Regions from separate parts of the Cytobacillus sp. OWB-43 genome, predicted to be linked through region 2. Evidence: a T-box and tRNA genes for the amino acid it is inferred to sense, from the RefSeq annotation. Region 2 holds a T-box; the other holds one or more tRNA genes.
The links. A T-box is a leader RNA that pairs with one kind of tRNA and senses whether it is charged. The one in region 2 lies ahead of alaS (alanine--tRNA ligase), so its partner is inferred to be a tRNA-Ala.
Positions count from the first base shown of each region.

Region 1: it has a tRNA-Ala gene. The T-box ahead of alaS (alanine--tRNA ligase) is inferred to sense a tRNA for this amino acid. The anticodon was not compared.

Region 1 covers NZ_JAYEFF010000007.1:802-6,307, reverse strand. The annotation lists gene U9M49_RS19165 (GNAT family N-acetyltransferase) at 1-38, opposite strand, end outside; gene U9M49_RS19160 (RrF2 family transcriptional regulator) at 344-868, opposite strand; gene U9M49_RS19155 (FMN-dependent NADH-azoreductase) at 1,062-1,703, shown strand; gene U9M49_RS19150 (SRPBCC family protein) at 1,824-2,324, opposite strand; gene U9M49_RS19145 (DinB family protein) at 2,622-3,092, opposite strand; tRNA gene U9M49_RS19140 (tRNA-Ala) at 3,639-3,711, opposite strand; gene U9M49_RS19135 (MgtC/SapB family protein) at 3,772-4,467, opposite strand; gene U9M49_RS19130 (DMT family transporter) at 4,594-5,469, shown strand.
Region 2 covers NZ_JAYEFF010000001.1:1,792,962-1,798,467, forward strand. The annotation lists gene alaS (alanine--tRNA ligase) at 1-1,765, opposite strand, end outside; T-box leader at 1,820-2,026, opposite strand; gene U9M49_RS08870 (AI-2E family transporter) at 2,116-3,192, opposite strand; gene U9M49_RS08875 (DUF3918 family protein) at 3,339-3,470, opposite strand; gene U9M49_RS08880 (hypothetical protein) at 3,496-3,687, opposite strand; gene U9M49_RS08885 (PRC-barrel domain-containing protein) at 3,707-4,177, opposite strand; gene U9M49_RS08890 (ATP-dependent RecD-like DNA helicase) at 4,309-5,506, opposite strand, start outside.

The DNA.
Region 1 (5,506 bases), on a different contig from region 2:
AAAGGTCTGATTAGTAGTCTTTCTGTTGTGATATTCAAGTTAGTTCTTCCCCCTTGCTTTTATTCTACAAACATTTCTTATAGTATCTAGCCTCCTTTATATGTTACCTTAAATACATATTTCACCATAGTAAATGAATAGCCTCTTCACCTAAATTCTCCGTTTCTTTAAGGAAAACCCTTCATTAACTCCTTAAATAAGTACATTTATTATAAGAATGCTTCCAAGATTTTTGTCTTATGATCCCCTTCTAAATAATCTTTTGGATAAAATAAACAAAATATTAATTTTTAATTAATAAAAGACAAAAAAAGAGTAGAAATCATTCTCCTACTCTCTTTTGCTATTTAAGACTTTTATCCTTAAAGTATTCTCGGCTATCAACACGGATTTTTTTTGGTAAAACACGATCAAGTTCTTCATCTAACCAAGCAATCGTTTTGTTTCGTAAATACTCTCTCATTTGCTGTTCGGCTTCTAACATTACTAAATTTATTGTACAAGTGGAATTACCTGATATACAAGATGAACAGTCTCTATCCTCTTTTTCTTCTTTACCTACATACATAAGGTTATTACTTAAAATGTTTTTACACTGAAAAATTGGTTTAACACCTTCAACAGCTTCTATTACATCCCAAAAGGAAATTTCTTCAGGAGCCTTAGCTAATTTATAACCTCCATTGACTCCTGGAACAGAACTCACAATTTTAGCCTTTGATAATTTACCAAATGCTTTGGAAAGATATGTTTCTGAAAGCCCTTGAAATTCTGAAAGTTCTTTTATCCCAATAACTTCATCTGATGGTACATCAATTAAGTACACTAAACTATGCAACGCATATTCAACCATAACACTATATTTCATGTAATCACCTGCTCTATTTAAAACATCTTTAATTATCTTTTTATTGTATTTGTATCTTAACATAGTTTTTTTTGTTTGACACAAATTACTAATAGCGTTATATTGATTAACGTCGACAAGATTAATCGACGATTTATGTAAGAGACAATTAGTTTACCCATTAAAGAAACATTTATTCAGGAGGAATTATCTAATGAGCAAATTACTTATTATAAATGCACATCCAGAAGTGGAATCTACTTCGTCTGTTAGTCTTAATGTTCTTAATCACTTTAAAAATGTATATAAGGGATTACAATCAGAAGATGAGGTCATTGAACAAATTGACTTATATAGCGAAGAAGTACCTATGATAAATAAGATAGTTTTAAATGCATGGGCTAAGCTTGCTAAGAATCAAGAACTTACGAATGAAGAAAAAGAAGTAACAAACCGTATGAGCGCAGTGTTACAACAATTTAAAAGTGCGAATAAGTATGTAATCGTTCTCCCATTGCATAATTTTAATGTACCAACAAAATTAAAAGACTATATGGATAATATTTTAATTGCGAAAGAGACTTTTAAATATACAGAGAATGGTTCTATTGGCTTACTTAATGATGGAAGAAGTATGTTGGTGATACAAGGAAGTGGTGGTATTTATACTAATAATGACTGGTATACTGAAGTCGAATACTCACACAAATATTTGAAATCTATGTTCAATTTTATTGGAATTGAAGATTATCATATGGTTAGAGCGCAAGGGACAGCTTTACTAGAAAGAGAGACAATTTTAGAAAATGCTTATATTGAAGTCGAAAAAATTGCTTCTGAACTTGCACAGAAATAAATAAAAAAAGCAAAGAAGAGAAACTTTTAAATTTCTCTTCTTTGCTAATTGTGATATTGAATCTGACTATTTTATACTTTGCTTCAAACAAGTTTCTTGTTAAAGTTAGCCTTATTTTTATTAAAATGATGGATATGTAATATTTCCTTTTTCTACCAATTCTTTCAAACCTAAGAACATATAATGCCAACCTTGTTCGGTATCTTTTTTCCAATCTTCATGTGCTTTTTGAATATCTTCAGTTGTCCAATCTTTTTCATGGATTACGTTAATTTCTTGTGTGAAAATCATTTCACAGCCTGATTCAAGCGATTCGATTTCCACTGTAATGTCGTCTTCTAAATCACTAAATTGAGGCATTTTGAATGTGAAAACAAGTTTCGCTGGTGGTTCAACCAATTTGTATTCTCCAATAGCTCGATAATCTTTCCCATCCCGATGATCCACAACTTCCCATGTTCCACCTACACGAGGATTACTCTTTGCCACTTTATTTGTATGTTCCATGGTGAACATCCATTTTTTAATCGTGTCTGCTTTAGTCCACGCGTCAAATACTTTTTCTGCTGGAACATTAAATTTGCGTTTCATATTAAGGGTTGTTATTGATGTTTTTGCCATCTGAACCATCCTCTCAACGATTATTATTCTTTTGATTCATTCTTACGTCTTTACTACTTGAAACGTTGCTCTTATATACGAAAGTGGCCTTTCAAAAAAATAGTATAACCAATATTGGATAATATTACAAAACCATCAATGGTTAAATCTCGATACTTTTTCTTGAGAACGTCAGAATGAAAGCAGGATATCAAGAAGTTATCATTTCAGCCAATTTTCAAAGACTTTGTAGCCATCAATTTGTATTCATTCTCTACACCATACGTATCAGCGAGTTGTTGATAACACCAATGAGACTTAATCCCATATATGGATTCTAGGTATTCCTGCTGATCTTAAGTAATCCAATAACTGACCGGTATGAACAGATTCATGATAAGCAATTCGTAATAGCATGTCACCTAAATCTCGTATGTAACCTGCATCGGAACGGTCAATTTTTATATTAAATAGGTCTTCTTCTGAAAATGATTTAATTGTATTTATAAAATGCTGTCTATAAGGTTCAGCAAAATCCAATTCTGCATTTACAGAAGTGAAAGGACGATTTTCGAATGGAGAATTGAATTTGGACAAACTCCTTCTATTTTTAATTGCTAGGTGATAATAATGTTCGCTTTCTAACACATGCCTAATCATTTCTAGGCATGTCAAGGCTTCATCATCAGGCTTCCATTCTAGCTTATCTTGAGGAATAGATGTCCAGACCTTAATACTTCTTCTTCTAATTTCGTTGAAGTTTAAAATAATTAAATTAACTGAGTTCATAATATCCTCCTTGAAAATTATATCTTTAATATACACGAATAAACGTTCGTGTTAAAGAGGATTAGTTGAGCATTTAAAAAACAAGATTAGAGGAGTGATGTAGAAGTAAGTGGAAGAATAAGAGAATAAGGCACAGGAGCTGCATTTAACAACGGACTTACTAGCCTTATTCAGTCAAATGAGGTACAGAATTACCATGGAATATGACAATACCATTTAGTGCATTCTTGTGGTTTTACTTCACCTGCAGCAGAAGCAGGAGAAACAATTGTTAAGGTGAGTATATTCAGGATCTTTATAATCGAGTTAGTAACTTATGGAACCGATTCATTTTCTGTCCAACCCTGCTCCTCTCTAATAACATCTTCATCTTCTGGGTTTACAGCATGTACTTTAATGGCAACCCTTGTTTTCAGAATGTTTGCACTTGATTATGTGCTTATACAATTTATGTGATGCTTCTAAAGGTGTTGAATGAGGTTTGTAGTGGGGGAGGATAATTAGACAAAAATAAAAGAAGCCCTGATAAATCAAGGCTTCTTGGTATGGAGAATAGGGGGCTCGAACCCCTGACCTCATCGCTGCCAGCGATGCGCTCTCCCAGCTGAGCTAATCCCCCGCTAGATATATTGAAATTATAGCGGGAGAATGAATATTTTTCAATAGTCAAAATAAAAAATTAGTGCAAGCTTTCTATTTCCATCGACTTTACTCCCGGCACTTGAGAAATTGTATGATAAAAGTCAGTTGTTTTTTTACGATAATCTACTGCAATAGTTAAATAAACTTGTGGGTAGCCCTCTTCAGTATCTTTAATTCTCATCCTGCGAATAGCCGCTTGCTGCTCTTTAATGGTATGAATAATCGTCGTGATCTGTTCCTTCGTTTCAACTGCCATTTTCATCGTAATCTCTTTTTCTCGTAGTTGTCTTGGGCCAATAAGCCCTAATAAGTAGGGAACAACTTCAACTGAAATAATAAGTAATACGACGCCTGCAACAGCCTCCATATAATATCCAGCTCCAACAGCGATACCAATTCCAGCTGCGCCCCAAATTAAGGCGGCTGTTGTAAGGCCGGAAATACTATCATTCCCTCTCCTCAATATGACCCCTGCACCAAGAAAGCCAATTCCTGATACAATTTGAGCTGCTAAACGTAAAGGATCCATTGTAATATTAATATCGTCATTACCTGGAAATATGTATGCTGATTCTATTGACACAATAGTGAGAAGACAGCTAACGATTGAAATGACTAGGCTTGTTTTTAAGCCAACTGGTTTACGTTTTAGTTCTCTTTCTAGTCCTATAATAAGACCAAGCACAGCTGAAATCCCTAACTTCATTAGGACATCCATTTCTAATCCGTACATAATATCGCCTGCTTTATCATTTAATAAATTTTAAATAAGTTACCTTTACTATAGGTTTAAGGTGTAAAATAGTCTATACCTAAATATCAATATATAGAGACAAGGTGATAGCATGGGGTAGTTAAGATGAATCCGCTTTTTGTATTAGCTATAGGAGTTGTTTCAGTTTCAACTTCAGCCATTTTTGTAAAGTTGATTTCAGCTCCCCCTGGTATTATTGCTTTTTATCGTCTCCTTTTTTCAGTCGTGCTTATGATGCCAATCTTTCTTTTAAAATATGTTCATGAAATTCGTCATATTACAAGCAAGGATTGGCTGTTTTCTATCATTGCGGGTATTTTTTTAGCTTTCCATTTTATTTTATGGTTTGAGTCTCTTCAATACACATCGGTTGCTAGCTCGACTGTGTTAGTTGCCTTACAACCGATTTTTGCATTTATAGGTACTTATCTCTTCTTTAAAGAAAAAACTTCTTGGAAATCCATTTTGTCAACTATAACTGCGATAGGCGGTTGTATCATTATTAGCTGGGGTGATTTTCTACTAAGTGAAAAGGCGCTCTATGGAGATTTGTTAGCACTCATCGCCTGTGGGCTAGTAACAGGGTATTTACTGTTTGGGCAGACCGTCCGTCAAAGAGTATCCCTGATTACTTATACATTTATTGTATACAGTATTAGCACATTGACACTTTTTATCTATGTCATGCTTAACAAACAACCTTTGTATCCTTATCAAGTAAATGACTGGATTTTTTTAATTCTCTTAGCACTTTTTCCAACATTATTAGGCCATACATTATTTAATTGGTCTGTAAAGTATTTAAGTACTTCTGTTATTTCGATGGCTACTTTGTTTGAACCTGTGGGTGCAGCCATTTTAGCTTATTTTGTACTACAAGAAAGAATAGCTTGGTCACAAATTTTGGGTGGGCTATTTGTTATAGTAGGGCTATCTTCCTTTTTAATAGATGAAAGAAGAAGAAGAAAGAAACGATTATAGGCAAATAATGAAGATCAAGTTTAGAAAATGAAGCAAA
Region 2 (5,506 bases):
AACCTGCTTGATTTACATGCGTACCTAATACATCTTTCAATGCTTGATGAAGAAGATGTGTCGCAGTATGATTTTTTACGATTTTATTACGATTAAAATAATCTACAGATGCTTTAACCGATGAATGAGCTTTTAATTCTCCTTCTGTGACAACTGCACGATGGAGGTTTTGTCCATTTGGAGCTTTTTGCACATCTTTTATTTCAACCCTCACGCCACTTGCTGTTAGAGTTCCCTTATCAGCGATTTGCCCACCACTTTCAGCATAGAAAGGAGTAGCTGTCAATATTAATTGAACCTCTTCGCCTTGACCAGCTTGGTCTACTAGCTCGCCACCACTTACAATTGCAGCTACTTCAGTATCAATCGTCAATTGTTCATACCCAACAAACCTACTGTCTACCGTAATTTCACCTAGGACACTATCCTGGACTTGCATACTATCTATATCTTGACGAGCAGCTCGAGCGCGATCACGCTGATTTTCCATCTCTTTTTCAAAGCCATCATGGTCGATGCTCATCCCTTCTTCTTCTGCGTACTCCTCTGTTAATTCAACGGGGAAACCATACGTATCATAAAGACGGAAAACATCTTTTCCATCGATTACAGTATGTCCATTAGCTTTTTCTTTTTTCATTACTTCTGAAAGAATAGCTAAACCCTCGTGTAACGTTTCATGGAAGCGTTCTTCTTCGTTTTTAATGACTTTTTGAATAAAAGCCGTTTTTTCTTTTACTTGTGGATAATAATCAACCATTATTTCTGCAACCACTGGTACTAACTCAAACATGAACGGACGATGAATATTGATTTGTTTCGCATAACGAACCGCGCGACGTAATAATCGTCTAAGAACATATCCTCTACCTTCATTTGATGGAAGAGCACCATCACCAATTGCAAATGCTACTGTACGAATGTGGTCAGCAATCACTTTAAATGCGACATCTTGTTCCGCAGTTTTTCCATATTTCTCAGCAGAAATATCTTCTGTTCCTTTAATGATTGGCATAAATAGATCTGTGTCAAAATTCGTCTTTACATTTTGCACAACTGAAGCCATACGCTCTAAGCCCATGCCCGTATCAATATTTTTCTTTGGTAGTGGAGTATATGTTCCATCTGGATTATGGTTAAACTCAGAAAATACAAGGTTCCATACTTCCAAGTAACGTTCGTTCTCTCCCCCAGGATAGAGCTCAGGATCATTTAAATCGTTACCATACTCTTCTCCCCTATCATAGAAAATTTCTGTGTTCGGTCCACTTGGTCCTTCACCAATATCCCAGAAATTCCCTTCCAAACGAATAATTCGTTCTTCTGGTACACCTACTTTTTCTCTCCATAATTTGTACGCTTCATCGTCCTCAGGGTGGATTGTCACAGATAATTTGTCTTCTTCAAAACCAATCCATTTTGGACTCGTCAAGAATTCCCAAGCATATAGAATCGCTTCTTCTTTAAAGTAGTCACCGATAGAAAAATTCCCAAGCATTTCAAAGAATGTATGGTGACGTGCTGTCTTCCCAACATTTTCAATATCATTGGTACGTATTGATTTTTGTGCATTAACGATCCTTGGATTTTCGGGAATCACTCGACCATCAAAATATTTCTTCAATGTAGCTACACCACTATTAATCCATAGTAGTGACGGATCTTCATGTGGTACTAAAGAAGCACTCGGTTCCACTGCGTGACCTTTTTCTTTAAAAAAATCTAAAAACATTTGTCTAATTTCTGCACCAGTTAAATGTTTCATAAAAAAACCTCCTAAAAAATTTATGTAACCATAAAAAAAAGCCCTCATCCCCAATACAGGGACGAGAACTTAAGCTCGCGGTACCACCCTGATTGTGAAAGAAAACTCTCACCTCTCAAAGCACCTTAACGCGGTGAACGGCAGTAGTTAACTGCACTCCGGATTAGCTTTCTGTTATCCTTCATCGAGAAATTCTCTCAGCCATGGAATTTCCTCTCTTTCGAATGGACTATAACATACTTCTTCCATCAACATCTTACATTATTTAAATAGATATAGTCGAATTATAGCTAGATTTTTGCTCTTTTGTCAATATCAATGTCTAACAGTATCAACAAATTCAGCTGAAACTATACCTTATCTGCCCTATGTCGGTTCATTAATAGTTTACGTGCATGTATAAGACTAATTTTTAGGATTGCCAAAATCGGAACAGCCATAATTAAACCAATGATACCGCCAGCTTCTCCACCAGCTAGTAATGAAAGCATAATAATGAGGGGGTGCATATGTAAGCTTTTCCCTACAATTAAAGGAGATAATATATTCCCTTCCACAAATTGCAATACAACTATAATAATTAATGTGATAATCACCATTTTGACTGACAGGGTCGCTGCAATAATCACCGCTGGGACTGCACCAATAATTGGACCAAAATACGGAATAATATTGGTTATTGCAATGATAAAACCAAGCAACAATGGATACTTCATACCGAACACCCAAAATAAAGTAGCTGAAATCACCCCGATTACTAAACATACAAGGAGCTGCCCACGAATATAACCTCCGAGTGACTTATCAACATCTCTTATAAACAAAACAGCTTCTTTTCTCCATCTTCTTGGCGTTAAGTACCAGACTGCTTTTTTTACATCCGTATAATCTTTTAAAAGGTAAAAGGAGATAAATGGGATAATAGCGATGATTAAAGCATAATTAAGAATCTCAAGCAATATATTAATTGCCTTTGTTAATAATTTATCTAATGCTGCTTCAATATTGTTAATCCCATCCTCTACACGTAATTGTAATGTTTCTGGCCATTCAGATGTGCGTTCTTGAACCAAAGCAATAAAAGAGCGATATTGCTCGGCAAACTCTGGCGCATGATCAACTAAATCATTTAGTTGATGAATAAAAGCCGGAATCCCTTTATACGATCCGTAGCCAACACCACCAAAAAATAATAAATAAATTCCTAAAGCTGCTAATCCTCTGTGCATACCCGTTTGATGTAACTTTTCAACAATAGGGTGTAAGAGATAAGTAAAAAACGCCCCAAGTAAAAACGGAATCAGCACAACAAGCAGTAATTTTAAAAGAGGGAGCCATAATTCTTTTAATTGAAAAAAGATATAAAGTAAAATGAGAACAAGCAAAACAAAGCCTAAACGGTACAACCATTTCATACGAACGTCCATGCACTACGCCTCCCTTTACTATCTTGAGAAGAGAGCATATGAATTATACATACAAGTTAAACAAGGGACGGAATGGATTCATTTATTGACATAGCACAGGTACGAAAAAACGTCCCCAATCTATTTGATTGAGGACGCCAAAACATTTAAAACATTTTCATTACTTTTCTTTGTATTTTTTTCATATCTCTTTTTGAGACGATGTTATTTTTCTGCATATAGCTATATGCGGCTACACCTGCGCCTATGACAGCTGCTGAGGTTAACATTTTATTCATCATATGACACCTCTCATAAGAATTTTTATGAAGAAAAACGACGCTCTTCTTCATCAAATAAGTCATCTAAAGAACTTAAAGACCCATCTTCTTCCACTTGGTGAGTGTGAATAATTCCTTTAGACAATGAGAGTTCGATAAAGCAATTCCAACAGTAATATTGATTTATGCCAATCTTACCGACATCTTTGCTTTGACAATTAGGACATTGAAGCATCATGGAAAGGACACCTACCTTATTCTACATTTACAATAATGGCATCCTTTCCAATCGCTGGTGCGCAACTAGCTTTAACTACTTTCTTTCCTTCAAGTACATCAGAAAAGAAGCCATCTGATAGTTCATACCCTACGATTGTGCCCAATTCTTCATTGAAATATACATCTTGAAGAAGTCCTAAGCGATCGCCCTCTCTTGTCATCATCATTCGGCCAGCCAGACGATTTTCACTAGCAATTGTAAAATCACTATGCTTTGGTATAGCTGTTAATACATCACAACTCTCAATCATCACACCATCCCAACCAAATGAGTACACATCTTTAATATCTAGAAAAAAGGATTTACGAATAAATGAGTGGTTCTTCACCCATAGTCCCTTCACTAATCCTTCGGGTGAGATGAAGAGATCATTCACTTCACCTATTGCCCTACCGTTATTCAACACGATTACCGACAAGCCTCTTAATAAGGAAAATGTTCGCAAAAGTTACTCCCACCTTCTTTGAACATTGTTATTTTGTTCAAAGATGGTGCGAGTCATTCTTCTTCCAGGTTGGCAATTTGTTTTATGTATATAGGTAAAAAAATAAGATGAGAAAAATCTCTCATCTTAGTCTAATCAGCCTCTAAAAAATCATAAGGTGTGATATTTTCCATTCCTATCAACGGGTCGACTTTCATCAAATAATCTTCATATGTTAATGATTCATCTATAGCTTCAATGGTCTCTCCTTCGAAGATTTCATCTTGTAACTTCAATCGTAAGTTAGATCGCCTCGATTGATCATCCAATCGTTGTATACCCATTTTTAACGCTTCTTCATCACCGCATAATATAAGGAACTGCTTGCTTCGTGTAATGGCAGTATATAATAAATTCCTCCGTAACATCCGGTAATAACTTTTAACGACCGGAAGAATAACAATCGGAAACTCACTGCCCTGTGACTTATGAACGGAACAACAATAGGCATGAGTGATTTGATTTAAATCCTGTTTTGTATACGTTGCTTCCACTCCGTCAAAAGAAACAATAACCATATCTTGTTTCTCTGTGTTCTCTTTTGCATAAAATATGGAAATAATTTCACCCATATCACCGTTATAAACGTGGTTTTCAGGTTGATTGACTAATTGCAACACCTTGTCTCCAATGCGATAGACAACATCACCAAAAGCAATTTCCTTTCTACTACCATCTTCATTAGGGTTGAAAATTTCTTGGATCATTTTATTAAGGCGATCAATACCTGCAGGACCACGATACATCGGTGCAAGTACTTGAATATCCTTTGCTAAATACCCCTTTTTCTTTGCATTTCGCACTACTTGCCCGATAACCGTGCCAATTTGACCTGGTTGGCATTGAAAAAAGGAACGGTCTTTTTGTTGCTGAGTAATATTTTGCGGCAATCTTCCCTTTTTCATTTCATGTGCTAACTCAATAATTGACGAGCCTTCCGATTGCCTATAAATATCTGTCAACATAACCGAAGGGATACGTTCAGAAAGTAATAAATCTCTTAATACTTGACCTGGGCCCACAGATGGTAATTGATCTTCATCACCAACAAGTATGACTTGCATTTCTTCAGGGATCGCTTTAAAAAGTTGATTGGCTAGCCATATATCAACCATGGAAGTTTCATCAACAATAAGAATTTTCCCTTCAAGCGGGTTTTCTTCATGATGGTCAAAACCCTCACTTCCATTCCAACCAAGCAATCTGTGAATCGTCACAGCTGGTAATCCTGTAGATTCTGCCATTCTTTTCGCCGCTCTTCCAGTAGGTGCAGCTAATAAGAAAGGAAAA